DNA from 3 places in the Neobacillus sp. YIM B06451 genome. Region 1 is predicted to be linked to each of the others. Evidence: riboswitches for the same ligand, from Rfam matches in the RefSeq annotation. Region 1 holds a riboswitch; each other region holds the start of a gene.

The links. Region 1 has a riboswitch for cyclic di-GMP ahead of RB160_RS14465 (DUF192 domain-containing protein). Riboswitches for the same ligand answer to the same signal wherever they lie in the genome.
Region 2: linked by a shared signal. The riboswitch ahead of RB160_RS09925 (amidase) and the one ahead of RB160_RS14465 (DUF192 domain-containing protein) in region 1 are both predicted to bind cyclic di-GMP.
Region 3: linked by a shared signal. The riboswitch ahead of RB160_RS05095 (hypothetical protein) and the one ahead of RB160_RS14465 (DUF192 domain-containing protein) in region 1 are both predicted to bind cyclic di-GMP.

Annotation. Positions count from the first base shown of each region.
Region 1 is NZ_JAVFKJ010000008.1:54,906-60,417, forward strand. It holds gene RB160_RS14450 (TadE/TadG family type IV pilus assembly protein) at 1-372, opposite strand, end outside; gene RB160_RS14455 (A24 family peptidase) at 369-884, opposite strand; gene RB160_RS14460 (Flp family type IVb pilin) at 1,089-1,265, opposite strand; gene RB160_RS14465 (DUF192 domain-containing protein) at 1,290-1,622, opposite strand; cyclic di-GMP riboswitch class I at 1,722-1,808, opposite strand; gene RB160_RS14470 (DNA topology modulation protein) at 1,894-2,433, opposite strand; gene RB160_RS14475 (DUF418 domain-containing protein) at 2,430-3,617, opposite strand; gene RB160_RS14480 (spore germination protein) at 3,824-4,045, shown strand; gene RB160_RS14485 (spore germination protein GerPB) at 4,059-4,298, shown strand; gene gerPC (spore germination protein GerPC) at 4,339-4,938, shown strand; gene RB160_RS14495 (spore gernimation protein GerPD) at 4,935-5,114, shown strand; gene RB160_RS14500 (spore germination protein GerPE) at 5,119-5,499, shown strand.
Region 2 is NZ_JAVFKJ010000004.1:37,321-42,832, reverse strand. It holds gene RB160_RS09930 (FAD-dependent oxidoreductase) at 1-189, shown strand, start outside; gene RB160_RS09925 (amidase) at 507-1,304, opposite strand; cyclic di-GMP riboswitch class I at 1,406-1,490, opposite strand; gene RB160_RS09920 (hypothetical protein) at 1,593-1,727, opposite strand; gene RB160_RS09915 (amidase) at 1,849-3,330, opposite strand; gene RB160_RS09910 (DEAD/DEAH box helicase) at 3,449-4,609, opposite strand; gene RB160_RS09905 (hypothetical protein) at 4,623-4,760, opposite strand; gene RB160_RS09900 (hypothetical protein) at 4,905-5,165, shown strand; gene RB160_RS09895 (diguanylate cyclase) at 5,367-5,512, shown strand, end outside.
Region 3 is NZ_JAVFKJ010000002.1:112,277-117,788, forward strand. It holds gene RB160_RS05090 (hypothetical protein) at 1-537, opposite strand, end outside; gene RB160_RS05095 (hypothetical protein) at 628-1,605, opposite strand; cyclic di-GMP riboswitch class I at 1,760-1,843, opposite strand; gene RB160_RS05100 (hypothetical protein) at 1,947-2,423, opposite strand; gene RB160_RS05105 (hypothetical protein) at 2,624-2,944, opposite strand; gene RB160_RS05110 (DUF4241 domain-containing protein) at 3,002-3,646, opposite strand; gene RB160_RS05115 (HEAT repeat domain-containing protein) at 3,807-4,235, opposite strand; gene RB160_RS05120 (PQQ-dependent sugar dehydrogenase) at 4,419-5,512, shown strand, end outside.

The DNA.
Region 1 (5,512 bases):
GATTGTAGAATCAGTCTGCGCATAAAGCGGGGTTGGAAAGAGGCTGGACAAAAACGGGGTGTACAGTTTTATTGGATATTTCAATTTCACCTTCACATAATCACCGGATTTCCGAATTGAGCCAGGTGGAGTGATTTCAACAATTAGGTTGCTCGAATCCCCAAGGCGGACATAATTTTTTGCGAAGGATGCTATTTCTGCATCCGACCTCCCCAGCCCTCCTTTGCGGACTGTTTCCTGGGCGGCCATGTGGAGGTGGGCATAAGAGTATGTTACTCTGCCAAAGTCAATGATCCCGACGACCAACAACAATAAAAGGGGAAGGACAAGGGCTGTCTCCACCAATGATTGGCCGGATTCATTCTTCCTCATAAAATCATCCCGGCCCGGAAAAATTGAATGGCGGCGCCAACCGCGATTGCAACTCCATATGGATATGTCTGTTTCATTGCATCTTTATCGTACATGAGGGGAATTTTCAATCCGTTCAACAATCCGGTAAATGAATAAAAAACCCCTTTTAATAATTGTTTCGCGCTTTTGCGGAACACGATAAGAACTAAAGCGAAAACCCCGCCAGCAAGCGCCATATAAATCGCTGATAGCGCGACAAACTTGGCTCCCATTAGAGCTCCGATTACGGCGAGGAGTTTTACGTCCCCAGCCCCCATTCCACCCAGCAGGTAAGGAATGAGAAGGATCCCGAAACCCGCAAGGAGACCGAGAATAGAGTTCGTCAATCCTTCCATCCCGCCTGCCAGCCCATTTACCGCCAGTGACACAATCAGGAAAGGCAGCAGGACCTTGTTATAGATTTTCCGCTCCCTCACATCTGTGACAATACAGATGGCCAGGAGCAGAAACAGTAAAATGGCGTTTATCACTCCAAAAACCTCTTTTCCGGGCAAATCTCTGATTGAAAAAAGCCCCACGTTGACTCCTGAACGCAAGGCTTTCCTACTACATTACAAAATACTCATTTGAATTATATAGATTGAACAAAAGGTTTTCGTGCCCACTGATACCTTGCAGTTGATTTTCAACCAATTGAATAATAATAAATCTTCTATTATTGTTTTTGGAAAAAATTACGGATTTACTTTTTCAATCTCAGTTGTTACATCTGTAAATATTGCTATAATTTTCTCTTTAAATGTGATGAGAATTGTAACTACCCCAATCGCAATAACACCCAAAACCAAACCGTACTCAGTCATGCCTTGTCCTTGTTCTTCAGTTAGCAATGCTTTCATTTTATTCATCATGTTTGATTAGCTCCTTAAATTTTATTATTTGATAGATAAACAATGTCCCACTTTCAAGTCCGTATTCTGAATGGTACCCGCCGGCAATTCTAGTACTGAGCGGGCTTTCCGGCGAACCTTTCCAATCTTTGAGGGCGCCATATTTTCGTCAATGCCCACGACGATGTTGTTTCCGTCCAAATACACAACATCGATTGGATAATTCATGAAGAATGTGTGGATGGATTGGCAGGGTTGTATGAGCAGGCCGTGACCCGCGGGCAGATCCTTTGTAAACATCAGGCCCTTTAGCCTTTTGAAAAAACTGTCGGCGCTGTCTACCGATTCTGCAATTTCCGTCCCATTCGACAGATTCACGACCTTCAACCTTCGTCACCTCCTGAAAATAAAATGACCCCGCCTTTACCGAAAGGGGGGTCATTGGTAAATAAACACACCTATGATGCACCCTGATCTTTCGGTAACTGGCTGGCATAGCACAAACGTGCCTTAGCCCCTGTAGCTTTGCGTCACTGATTTTCATCAGCTTTGCCTTTATCGAGATACAGCGCGCATATCTTGTCGACTGTTCTCTTACTCACATCATAAAATGTTTATATTTGGTTGGATATAGTACTAATTAACTATTTTAACTAAAAATACCTAGTACTTTTGTATTATTTTTTTCACTTAACCCCCTTAAAAAGGTTTCAGCCTCCGAAGGGCGGGTAAATATATAAATTTGTTTATCACGCATTTTATGAAGCTTACCAAGGATGGACGGAGCCTTTTTCCGGTTATATCCGGCGACCCAGGTGATGAACTGCCAATCGAGCTTTTCTTGGCAGCCCTCCCTCATATCCGGCCTTGTTTTTCCTTGGTACTGAATCCTTCTTTTCACTATCCCAATTAAACAGCGGATGGTTGAATAATGGAGGAATATAACCGTATCAGCTTTTTCCAACCTGGCATCCATCGTAGAGCCGAAGTTACCATCGATAATCCATGTTTCTTCATCCATGATTTCATTTTGTAAGCGAATAAATGCGGTCCGGTCCATCGGAACCCAGCCCGGCTTCCAAAAAAGGGCGTCCAAATGGTATACCTTCAAACCAAGCGTTTTGCCAAGATTCCTGGCAAGCGTACTTTTTCCGGCCCCTCCGCTCCCAATTATCGCAATCTTTTTCACGCATTCCCCCTCCTCCGCAATTTTTGGACTTTGAAATACGTGAAACTCCGCCACAGCCATTCCACCGGGCCATACCGGTATGTTTTCATCCACATGCTGCTGACAGCGATTTGAATAAAGAAAACGGCGAAAACAAGAAGGGTTCCTTGTGCGGCTGAAACCTTACCATAAAGGCCGAGGCCATACCCATAAAAAATAAATGTCGACAATATCGACTGAAACAAATAATTGGTCATCGACATTCTTCCGACATTGGCAAGCCAGCCAGCCACGGCCTCGAATTTTCCGGCTCCCAAGACAATCATCCCCGCATAGCATAGAGCCAAAAGCGGGCCTCCAAAAAAGTCCTGGAAAAATTCCGCGCTGTAGCCCTCCCACCCATAATACGGCAACGTTTTCAGGGCCATCGCAGGTAGCAGCAACCCAAACGCGGCAGCCTTGAATTTCTTCAAATGCCTCCCAGACTCTTCAAGCAATCTGAGCTTTGCAACCGCCGCTCCAAACAAAAAGAGTGGCAATATAGAGAATAATGTGATTGGGATAGTCTCAGGGCTGTTGAGAAAGATCCATTCGGATATCCTCATTTCTGTAATTTCCTGAAACGAACCATTTCCATATACAGCAAGTGCCTGCTGCGCGTCAGCTTTATACGTTTCCCATAGGTTTACAGTCGGACCTGCCACGTCAGCCAACAACAGAAGAAGGCCGAGAAGCAAGTTTGGAACGGTATACATGGCCAAGGCTAAGATAAGAAGAGCCTTCCCACTGAACCGCAGGAAAAACAACAGGAGCAATCCGACGCACGCATATGTAATCAAAATATCCCCCGGCCAAATAAGGAATGCGTGAACCATTCCCACAGCAAGAAGAAAGGCCAGCCTTCTCGCGGCGAACACTGTAAAATTGGCCCCGCGCCCAATTGCCCGCTCCCTCATGAGCATAAGCCCGTACCCGAAAAGCATAGAGAACAATGGGTAAAAGCTCGCCTGGGCAAATACGTCAATAAACAAATAGGCAATCCGGTCGATGCCTTTTCCCCACCATTCTAGCGGGTCGATGAAAACATAAGGGGAGTGGAAGCTCAGCATATTGACCAGATAAATCCCTATTATCGCAAACCCTCTCATTGCATCTAATGATGCTATCCGGTTTCCTTCAACTGTCGGCTCCAGCTTACTGTCCATAACGCACTCCCCCATCCATTTTGCATGGTTATGTAGGCGAAAAAAATTGCCCAGCCTATAGATTTAGGCGCATTCCGTAATTATATAGTAGATTTTGCCATCCCGCACTTGTTTTCTCGTCCATTTTCTGTTTTTCTTTCACACTACACACATTCCCGGGCTATGTACATACGATAGTAGGAGAATAATTTCAAAGGGTGTAGCCTATGCCAGCAATCGTAGGTATTGTCCAGGTCATTTCCTTGGGTTCGAGCGCCGTTATGAACATTGGCGATGTTCTGAATCTATCTCCCATCTCCAGTGCAAAAACCTTTTCGGGGGCCGGATCCTTTAATACCGGGGAAGCGATCAGCAACCTGAATAGCGTAAGTTCAACAAATGTGTATGACACAGACGGGATCGACCAGCCTATTGCATTCAATATCTAGTGAGGTGGCCGGCATGAATTTTTATATCCAGCAAACTATCCAAATCAACTTTATTAGAATCGGCGGGATATCAAATTCCTCTGTTTTTCAAATCGGAAGTGCGGGGATTATCAAACCCGCTTCCTATCTCGCGAATACGGGAGGTTTCACCGGTCCTGCCCCTGCCGCGCAAAAACCTTTCACCTTTCCAGCGCCGGCCCCTGGTGAAGAAGGGAAACTTCCTTTGATACAAACTCCTTCGGTTCCCCTTTAAATAGGACTCCATGTCAGGTCGAGGAAGAGAGGTGTACTCCGTGGATATCTATCAAATTATTCAATGGATGCAAGGCCAGCTCCAGCTTTATGAACAAAGAATTACAGCCCTTGAAAACTCGCTCAGATGTGCCGAGGATGAAATAAAGCAGTTAAAGGAAAAACCCCCTATTCATGTCGGGACGATTCAATACAAATTCGACCAGCTGAAGGTTGAAACGTTGGAGGGTACGCTTAGTATCGGCCTCAATCCCCAGGACTTGCAAGGAATTGAGGATTTTTCTATCCCGAGCGGCCAGCCGGGGATGCCTCTTCCTCCGATGGAAATGATGCAGCGCGGGATGAAAGTCGAAGAAGAAATCAACCGTTACATCGAATCAGACCTTCCCGGATTTATCGCTTCCGCGGAAACGAAGCTTGGCGTGCAGCATGCAGGCTCCTACCTTTCCTTCATTCAAAATGACATTAAAAAACAGCTTCCTGGCAGGATTGAAGCACATTTGAGAAAAGCCGGGGCAACCGGGCCTGATGACACTTCAATCGCTAAAACGGCAGAAGCGCTCAAAAAAGAAATCGAAAATGGCGTTCTAGCTTTTTTTAATCATTTGCCCGCCAATATGAAAGAAGGGGAACAACAATGATTTTTCAAACGTACAACAGGGAACTGTCCGTCGGCAGCATCAGGGTTATTGGGGTATCCAGCTCCTCGCTGCTCCTCGTTGGAGATGCGCAAACCATCCAGCTTGCATCCGCCTTTGATACCCCGGCGGAATCCTTGATTATCGGGCCATTTGTTCCTTTGAGCCGAGGATCGTAACACGATGCTTCAAAGAATATCAAAAGTTGATTCTATTTTTGTAAAATCAGCATTATTTTCTTCGACCATCTTAATCGGGGACGCGATGAGAATCTTCGGCAATTCCCGGGCACTTGCTGTCCAGAGGGAGGCAGAAATCTTTTTTGATGAAGAAGGAGACTTTGCCCAATTCAAAGTATTTTCAGAGCCAATCCCTCTCCCTCCGATTTATGAACCAATCCTTATCGACACCTTCCAGCTGAATCCGGTCATCAAGGTGGGAACAATTGATGTGAAGGGGCTTTCGGCAGCATCCATTATCCAGGTTGGAAGCACTCCATACATCAGCATGGAAGCACGAATCCATCATATCAGGCAGCTGCTCGAACGGGCAGAAACCCAATAAGCTGCATTTTATT
Region 2 (5,512 bases), on a different contig from region 1:
GGCGGCTACAAGGACGAAACCGGGAAGCTGTATCTTGTTGATACGACGTGCACACATCTTGGATGCGAGTGCGAATGGAACAGCGCCGAAAAGACATGGGATTGCCCATGCCATGGCTCACGATTCGCCTATAACGGAGAAGTTGTCGAAGGCCCGGCAATCGAAGACCTTAAAAAGCTGGAAGGATGAAAAAATGAGGCAGAGGACATACCCTTTGCCTCATTTTTGTTAGGCACCCTTTATTTATGGAATGATCACCAAATTTCCCAGCCGGGACTATACCTTTTTACAAAAAGAACGGGTTAAATTCACTTACAATCTTGTTAATTAGCAGCCACCGACTTTTATTCACCCCATTTTTTAAAGAATTCGGACCATTTTTCCAATTATTCAACCCATTATTTCATGGATTCGCCTCTATCTAAATTTTCAAAATTGTTTATTTCCCGAATTACCCGTGTAAAAAAAACAGCTACCCCCTCTGGTGCAACTGTTCTCCCAAAACATTAAGGTTTCATATTCATCCAGCTTTCAAGATAATGGATGGCAAAAACATGGCTGCCATCAACCGCGGCAAGTTCGCCTTCCATATAAGCTTTTCCCTCTTCATGGAATGTGATGGAATTACCCTCCGAACTTGCGCCTGTTTCCACACCGACAATAAGCGTTTTCCCCGCATTTTGCGCCATGCGGATTTCGTTGCTGATAATTTCGGTGATTGCCGGCGCCGTGTCGCGGTAGGCCATGATGGTCGGGAAATCAACCGTTTGAATGGCCCAATTGGCGAGATTGCCTTTACCAATTTTATTGTTATAAGTATGCTCGTCAAACCAAAAAGGCATATCCGCACCCAGAGGCAAGCCAAGTTGGCCAGACTGCGCCTTCGCGTTTAAAAGAAGGGTTTGATAGGCAAGCACTGTGGCTTTGTAGTTGGACGTCCAGCCACTGTACAAATACGGCTCCAAATCGAGATGGATTCCAGAGAACTTCTCTTCCGGAGCGGCCCCTGCTTGATAACTAGCAACCCACCCCATAAACTGGTTCAAATACGCGCCGCCTTTCCCGGATACCCAGTCAGGAGCGCCATCAAGCGCATGAATCTTGATTCCTAAAGCTGAGGATTTGCTGATGAACCGCTTGTATGAATTCATGCTGATGTCCCGGTTGATTTGTAAAAAAACTTGGTTTGCGTTGTTTTCCTTAAGAAAAGCGAGCACCTCATCAGGCCGAGTTTCGATAAGGGATGTATCCCACAGCCAGGTTGCCCGCGGCACCCCCTCAGCCTTTACAATTTGATTTCCCATTGACCCCGCCGCCATACATAATAAAATTGCACACAACAAAGCTTTACGCATAGACTTCTTTCCTCTCCTTTTTGGAATTGTCCCAGACATCCAAAAAGAAGTCCGGCGGCGTGGCAGCCATTCGGTTTCCCGGGCAGGCCCATCGCTTTGCGTCCCTGTCTTTCGGCAGGTTTGCCTTTTTCTGTATGTAGTATAGCGCCTTTGTGCCCATTGGAGAATAGACCAATATAACCATAAACATAAAACAGCCACCCCCAATAGGAGTGGCTTCCAAAGTTCAATCGAGCATCAATCATCATTCGGCCGATTACGAATTAGCCTGTCCTGGCCGGTTGTAAACTTTACAAGCTCAGAACTTGTTTTGCCTACACTTTTATTGTTATTGATTTGCGCATTCCGGTTTCCCAACTTCTTTCTACCCATCCTAACCACATCTCCTTATTCAGGATATTGTTTAGTTTTGACTAAGGAAACTGGATTATTCTTATCGTAGAGTGGCAGTTTCTTCATTGTTTTAAGGGATGTTTTTTTAAAAAATCATAAATCAATGTGCAGCGTCTTTCTCGAGGTTAGGCAGTTTCCGGGCATGGGTTTCCTGCTCAAACGCATACGCAATTTGGATTAGCTCCGGCTCGCTCCAGGCCGTCCCTGCGAAACTAATGCCCACCGGCTCGCCGTCCTCCGTGAAGCCGACGGGCACGACAACCGTCGGGTAGCCCGCCCGCGCCGAAAGGTCCGCCCCTTCATCATGCGGGAAAACTATCGCATCAAGTTGATACTCATACAACACATAATCGATGCCGTTATCTTTCGCATGGTACTCATTGAATTCGAGCGAACGGATATAGGCTTCCTCATACAATCCGCCGCTTGTAGCCTCCGATCCGATGAGGACTTCCTGGCCATATTTGAGCATTTCCGCTTCATTTTCCTTGTTGAACCGAATCACATCCGCAAGCGTACGCACCTTCGCGTTTGGACCAAGGCTTTTCAGGTAGGCGTTCAACCCTGCCTTAAACTCGAACGTGAGCACCTCCCAATCCCATTGCTTTTTCGCGGAGGGAATCGTTATATCAATCACTTCCGCACCGAGTGATTTCAGCTTTTCAATCGCCTTGTCGACGACAGCGGCCCTTTTTTCACCGGCTTCGGCAAAATAATGTTCCCGGGCAACGCCGAGCCTTTTGCCGGAAAGCCCTTTTTCCAAATGGATTGTAAAGTCCATTCCGACGAGCCTGCTCGCCAATGTCGCCGGGTCTTCTCCATCCTCGCCTGCAAGCACGTTTAGCAAAATCGCCGCATCGGTAACGGTCCTTGCGATTGGGCCGGCCGTATCCTGGGTATGCGCAATCGGAATGATTCCCCTTCTGCTGACCAGGCCGACAGTCGGCTTTATTCCGACAAGCGAATTTTGCGCCGATGGATTGAGGATCGAACCAGAGGTTTCCGTCCCAACCGCAACCGCAGCAAAATTTGCCGCAATTGCCGCACCCGAACCCGCGCTCGAACCGCCAACGTCGAAGGTGCCTGGGCCGTATGGATTAAGTGTCTGGCCACCCCTTGAACTGTAGCCGCTCTTCATGCCGATTGCCATGAAATTGGCCCATTCCGTCATATTTGTTTTCCCAAGAATCACCGCACCCGCTTCACGCAGCCTGCGCGCGACTTCCGAATCAACCGGCGCATATGAATCGGCCAGCGCCTTCGAACCCGCGCTCGTATGCATACGGTCTCCCGTATCGATATTATCCTTTATCAGCACTGGAATCCCATGCAGCGGTCCGCGCGCTCCCGAAACCTCACGCTCAGCATCCAAAGCGGCCGCGATTTGCACCGCATCCGGGTTAATCTCAATCACCGACTTCAACTCCGGGCCTTTTCGGTCATACTTTGAAATCCGGTATAAATACATCAGCACAAGTTCCTTAGACGTAAGTTCCCCGGTCGCCATTTTTTCCTGCATATCGCCAATCGTCGCTTCTTCAAGCCATGTATCATGCAGTTCTTTCAACCTTGGATTTTGCATAAGAATCCCCCCTGCTCTCTTTGTACATACATTCGATAAAAGTTCCCGCGAATCCTTTTTATTAAAAGGTTGCTGATAAACCAAAAGAGCGCCCACCCCAACCGTGGACGCCCTGTTCCTATCTCTTTTTCGATCGTTCGATTTGCCTGATGTTCTCAACGGCAATGGTCCCTTTGTAAAAAATCCGCTTTTCCACCGGAACGTTCAGTTTTCGGCCATACGTCTTCAACTCGCGCTCCTCCCGTTCCGTTACGAGTGATATGACCGTCCCATTCGCGCCCATCCTACCTGTACGGCCGGAGCGGTGGATGTACTGGTCGATATCTCTCGGAAAATCAACATGGACGACATGGGTGACGCCAGGGATATCAAGCCCTCTCGCGGCAACATCGGTGGCGACGAGCATCTTAATTTTACCATCGCGGAAATCCTTGATCGCCTTTTGCCTGTCCATCTTTCCAAGCTCGCTATGCAAAAGGCCCACGGACAACTCCTTGAATTGAAGCTTCGCCGTAATAAACGGAATTTCGGTAATATCGTTGATGAACGCCAGCGCCTTAATCCCGTTCAGCCTCGCTATTTTTTCAAGCATGAGCATCTTCTCACGCGGCTCGCATGAGAAATATATATGCTCAACCAATCCCTGCTCAATCGCTTCATCCCTCGTGACCCTGATGATTTCCGCATTTTCTGTCAAATTCTTCGCAAGCTGCTCCGTCTCCGGCTTCATCGTCGCCGAAAACAGGACTACCTGGCGATCCTTCAGCGCCGAATTCACAATATCAAGCACCGGGCCGAAATGTTCACGCACCAAAAGCTGGTCGCCCTCATCCAGGACGATTGTTTTCACCTCATGCATCTTCAATTTTTTCTGCTTAATCAGCTCATTGACCCTGCCAGGTGTCCCGAAAGCGATATGCGGTTTCTTCTTCAGCTTCTCAAGCTGCCGTTTCACGTTTGCGCCGCCAATAAAAGTCGCCCCGCGGATGCCGCTCCCTTCCGACCATTTCTGGAATTCCTGGTACACCTGCATAATCAGCTCCTGGCTCGACGCAAGCACGACCGCCTGGAGCGCCAGGCTCGAACTATCGACCTTTTCAAGCACCGGCAACAAATACGCCAGCGTCTTCCCCGTCCCGGTTGGCGACTCCGCAATCACGTCGCGCCCCTCAAGAATCGCCGGAATCGCAGCCTCCTGGATCGACGTCGGCCGGCTGAACCCCGACTTCTCCCACACATCCTGTATAAATGGCTTAAATGTTTCACGTATCGTTAGCATAAACTGCTCCTTTTCACCTGTTGATTGTCCTTATTATAAGGAAGATTCCCTCATAAATCCATTTAAGGCCAAGGCCTTTTTGGGAAAAATCGGCCCATGCCATCGAGCCACCCGCCTCAAGCTGCACACACCATCGTTTTGCACCCTTCAAAACCCACTCCCAATAGCCAAATTTGTCATATTTCAAACGCTAAATATGAAACTATTGTGAACAATAGCCACAAAGCCCCTTGCGGTTTTCTATAGATGTTAAAATAGGAACATCACGATAAACAACATATCGGAGTTGAATACAATGTTAAAGAAAATTCTAGTTATTTTCGGACTCTTGTTCCTTTTTATATCCAACGAAGCAATTTCACCAACACTTACTGGTAAAAATCAGCCAATCACCTTGGCGGAGGCAGCCGGCGAGGAAGCGCAAAAGCCGGTCCAGGAAAAATCCACGGAACCCATATCCCCAATCAAGACATATATCCTCCCCGGAATAGCCGGAATCCTGATTATTGGGGGACTTGCCTCCTACTGGCTTGTGCTTAGGAAAAAAGTTGTTTGATGGTTTCAAAACCAGTCTGCATCGCGGCTGGTTTTTATTTTGCAAAAATTCCCCCTCACTTATCACTCCCGCTTAGTTGAGCCTGCTTTGATGACCGTCAATTGATTATGTCACTGAGTCGCGGGAATACCCGAAATGTTCGAATATCTTTCATTATTTAGTGATGATGGAAATGGCATATCAGTATTATAATGGTTTCATGTGAATGGAGGGATTTTTATCCTGCAGTCTTTTTTATCCAACCTGGGCATCCTTTTGCTGATGCATTTATGTATAAATACCACTTACCATTTAAGTGAAGAGAAGAAAATCCGCGCGGCCTGGTTGCCTGCAATACATATATTCAT
Region 3 (5,512 bases), on a different contig from region 1:
TAATTCTGCTACCTGATTCTGTAAATAAGCAACCCTGCCAAAACCATTTCCAGCTGAGGATAAAGCAAACGCTGCACCTGAAGAAGTATCAATGGCAACGACATAGCCTTCCTTTGCTAATGTTTCGTTTACATTGACAACATAATTTGTATAGCTATTCATACTTTGCATTGTTTCAAGCCAACTAATTGGAGCAAAAATCACCGCATCAACATTCGTGCCATAAAAGATACCACTAACATTATCTGTAGCCATGTTTGCAAGTTGTGAAATAACCGTATCTGCACTTTGGTATCCAGTACCAATAGCTCCTATAGGTGTTAATGTATTGACAGAAATCATTACAAAAGCATAGCTTGCACTTGCAGAGATAAGACCTATTTTTATATACGGGCTTGCTAATTCCTTAGCCTTATCAGCCAGGCCTGTTTCCACTTTAACGACTTCCTCTTGCTTTTCAGCCGCAAATGCTGCAGGGGTAAATGTTGATAATCCTAAACTTAATGCGATGCCTATTGAAATAATTCCTCTCTTCATTTCTTCCCCTCCAATTAGTTTTTTTACACTAGGAGCAGTTTGCCTTTAGCCCCTTTAAATACTTGAATTAAACGTTAACTCTTTCGTATATTAATCCCCAACATCCCAATAGGAATCTGTACCGGTTAAATAGTCGTAATCCAAGCCGCTAAACATATAATTACCGGTTGCTTTAGAGATACTGATTAACGAACTGACTCCAAACCCTTTTGTTCTCGCAAGGGCTCCGTTTTGTCCATATAAGTGAATTTCAACGGAAGCCTCATATTGTATAAAAGCTCCCTTGTCTTTGAATTCAACAGACTCATCGAGGTACTTAATTTCGTAACTGCTGTAATCTCCGTAGGTAATTTCATCAAAAAGAACATTGTATATTTCAGGAGGGCTATCTTGATCAAAAAGGGGAGTCAGGATTTCCCATGCTTCTTCCTCCGTTTTAGCCAATTCAATACTCGTTACTTTATCGAATAAGCCCCTGCCAATTCTTAGCATCATTTCTTCATTTACATCTTCTAAATAAGCGAAAGTTCCCTGGTTGTCTGCATCACGATAACTGCCATCCTGCACCTGGGATTCTTCAAAAACTCTCCTTACCGACAAACCTAATGGTTTCCCCTTTACATCGGCGAATATCACTTTTATCGACTTAGGTTCACCTTCTTTTAAAATTTGAGGCTCATGTAAGTAACCTTGGTAAACTCCTTGTTCCGTCAGCAAATTAAATACGGGAATCATGTCCTTATAGCCTAAGTAAAGATTCGTATCCGTTATACCTTCTTGAAATCCTAAAAGAGTCCTTACTTCAAGTTGTAGGATAAGCAGGTCAGGATTTGTTTGCATTTCTGCTTTTTGTACGTTAATTCCTAAACAACAGCGGGGTTCCGCGCCAACTAGAAGTGGAATCTCAGTTAATGTTGAGTCCTTTTGAATAGCAGCTTCGGCAGAAAGTTTATCTAACTCCTGCCCTCCCTTTTTTTCACCATTGTTCGCATTTTGAACGCTATCACTGCAAGAAGCCAGCAATGAAACTATCAGGATTGTTAAAAATAAAAATTTAGCCCGTTTCATCAAAATTCTCCTCGTAAGTTAAAAGTATGCCAATCTGACTTAGTAGTAGAGTGGTAGCGATCATTTTCTTTTTTAAACCAGCCTCCTTATTATTTGGGAAAAACAAAAACCCAACAATTAATGAATTGTTGGGCTGCATGAAACAGAAACAAAGAAGTGCAGCCCGACGATCATAGCCAAATGCCTTAGACTCGTAGCTTTGCGTCCCACCCTTTCAGATGGTTTGCCCAAATATTATTTTAATTATTTTATTATAGTCTATTTTACCTATTATTAATAGGATTTTTTTACTATGTTTCTATTAATTTCTATTTACGGATTACTATGTCCCCCTGAACTTCTCAATCATTCGTAAACACAACCGAATAGACATTAAAAGGCTCAAACTCATCTTCGTCTTCCGCACCTTCTTCATCAACTTCTTCAATCGGTATTCCATCGTGGAAAGGAAATTTCAAAAATTCCTCAAGGATAATCTCCAAATTCTCGATAACCTTATACTTACGGCCAAACGGCAGGCTCTTATGAAAATCCGATATTAGATCGAACCGCAGCCTCGCTGATTGCCACTCAAACCATACATATAAAATCATATTATGATCACTGTTTTTAACAATCTGTTGTTTTCGATTGTTTTGAACTTGATGAAAAAACGAAAGTAAATCTTCAGTTGCAAACTCGCTTGCCAAATCTTTTCCCAAAGAAATTGACAAAGTATTTTGGGCTATTTCATCATTCAAATCGTCAATAGATTCTCCGATAAACAACGTATCCTCAATAATTTCTTCCAACTCTTTTACGAACTCTTCTTTATTCATCGTTTCCTCCTAAACCATTCAGCTCTTTTGTGGAAAAATCGGCCCATACCACAAGCAAACTGTTCAACCGGCAGACATCAAATACCTAACGTTCACCTTCCCCGGTACACGCCAGCGACGGACAATATGCTTCCATCCCAACCCCGAGACCCCACCTTAAAAGTAGATCCCAACAAATTAAAATAAAAGTTATCCAAACACTAGAATGTCAAGTTTCCATTTTTCCATTCAGATAAGGTTACAGTAGCACTTAAACCGATACCTGGTCTTCGAACATTCTCCAATTGTTTAAGAGTTCTTTCTGCCTGAGCAGTTGCGACATTTAATAAGTACCTGGCAGTCCATATCCTTACATGCAGCGAATCATTTTCTAATAAAGGAATCAGCTCATGCAATCTATCTTGTTCCTTCAATATTAAGTAATTTTTGTGAATGTAATGGACAGCTCTATTAGCATATTTGATCTTTCCTTCTTCTAGCGCAGTATCATATTTTTTGCATTCATTTTCAAATTCAATCACGGCATTACTCTCCAAAATTCCACCCCTTTTTTCAGGTAATCAGATTCACTGGATAGCTTAGCTTATAAGAAAGTCAGTTATTAAACAAACTATGTCTCCATTTTCATCCATTCCCCAAAAACTTGGATAATTGCCATCTCCCCATCCACTTGAAAACATTGCAATGCTTGCTTTGTCTTTAATTGTTGTTACTATCCAACTTCTTGTAGCTTTGTATGCTTTATCAAACTCGTCTTCTAAATCGAGATAAAGCTCATAACCTGGATCCTCATCTTGCGGTTCATTTTCATAAGAAAGAAAAGTATTCTTAGTTTCTATATCCATGAAACAGCCTGTTCCAGAGTCCACTCCATAACCAAAATATTCGTCATCATCTTCCAACTCATTTATATTCTGTCCTGGTTGCAATGCCATCTCCCAAGCAGAAACTTTGTTATTGCTGAATTTAATCATTGCAAAAGCAATCCGTTCATCTTTACTTTCATATCGAATAATGCTAAATAGGACTGGATATTTTCCTGGGGTAACTTGTTTTGTAAAAGGCTCATCATCCATTCCAGTAAAAGGATCACAAGCTACGATTCGTCCACTCATCAGTTCTATTTCACCAATTTTTTTACAAAACATTTCCCTTTCTTCTGACATCGCTCGTTTTTCTCCATCATGAAACAACAAAAATGCAGGGTTCATTTTATACACCATTTAGCCCGCCTCTCAAAAACTTTTAATCTTTTTTCGAAAATTTCATTCCTCATTCAGGAGTTCAGTAATCAACTTGATTTTATTTATCAATTCTCGTTTTAATTCATATAAATCAGTAAAGACCAGTTAGACTACTACACTACGTTAAAAACCCCATACTTCATTCAACTTCAAAAGCCACCTGTGCCCTTCTCCTAACATATTCATCTTCGTCATGTAAAAATTGCTTGAGAAGAGTTTGTTTCTCTTCATTATTTACATGTATTTCGCCAAGTCCATATGCAATTTGCCAGCGGGCATCCGGGTCCGGGAACCTTACTGCTTGTTTAGCAATGTATAAGAACTGTTTTGGATTTTCTATTAATGCATCAATAATAATTTCGCACTCATTGTCTCTCGCTAAAATATATAGAAATTCATTAAGAAGCCCTTTATTCCACTTTTCAACAGGGGTTTCCTTAATTAACCTATTAACAAAGAGATAGATTTTTTCCCAATCCGGATACTCCGTTTCCCACTCCCCAAAGGATTTATCTGCCGTGGCAGCCCAATTCCTAAATCTTTCAATCTCTGAAAGCAATTCAATCATACTTTCCCCCCTGTTCGCTAAAGCTCCATCATTAATTGAGAAAATTATATATAGAAGAAACTCGCACTCCTTTAAGAAGTAAAACGCGAGATCCGCCCCCGCGCCCCCCTATTCCAGTACTAACGCACCAGTCCTCTCCATATTCTTATTATAAGGAAACAATTAGAAAGGGAGGTGAATTTTTTGGTAAATATTAGGGTTGGATTGCAGCCGATTGTACGGAATGTAAATTTACCGACTGTGTTGAAAACAGCATTCCTCCCGGGGGACTCCGTTGAACGATTATTCATCGCCACCCAGGTGGGGGAGATTTTTTACATAGGAGACGGTGGGTTAAGGACGTTTTTGGACATTCGCCCGCGTATTATAAAGCTGGGCTATGCGGGTGGCGGATATGACGAACGGGGGTTGGTGGGGCTCGCGTTTCATCCTCAATTTCCCACCAACGGCCTCTTTTATCTTCATTATTCAGCAGCTGGAACACAAGGACCCGGCGCACTTACTGAAGAATTTAAGCCCGACCCATGCAATCCGGGGACGTTAAACCTAAGATGGACAAACAGAGAAGCGCGCTTTGACCATATCGATACCGTCGAGGAATGGATGCTGCCATCCAATGGCCTACCCCAAAAACGGCGCACTTTACTGAACATACGGAGGCCATTTTTTAATCATAATGGCGTTAACAGCCTGAACTTTTCGCCTGAAACAGGCAAGCTGGTTTTAACAACAGGTGATGGCGGTTCAGGCTATGATCCATTCAATCTCGCCCAGGACGACATGGAAATGGCTGGCAAAATAATTGAAATCGATGTAAGCATAAACACGAATCTCAATAATCCTCCCATCGTCACACGTTTTAATGAACTTCCCCGCCCTATCCAGGAAACACTGGCCGTGATTGCCAAAGGAGTCCGGAATATACCAGGCATTTCATATCAGCGGATCCAGCAGCGGTTCACGAAATATGTGGGAATCGTCGGACAGGATTTCGCGGAGTCCATTTTCTCATTCGTTCAATTTCAGCCAATCCCGGTTACTCAGTTGGTTGAGGCCGCCCAAACAACCGCTGAAATTGGACAAAAAAGGTTAATTGACTTTGGCTGGCGCGGTTGGGAAGGCGCATTTCCCACCCCGGCTATAAGGAGCTGTCCCGGAAATCCGGCTGCAGCTACACATGCATTTGCCTATTACAACGACGCAGTAAAAACGTCCGAGACACGCATTCCGCCTTTCGTCACTTATCTCCACAGCGATAACCGCCCTGGTAAGTTCGG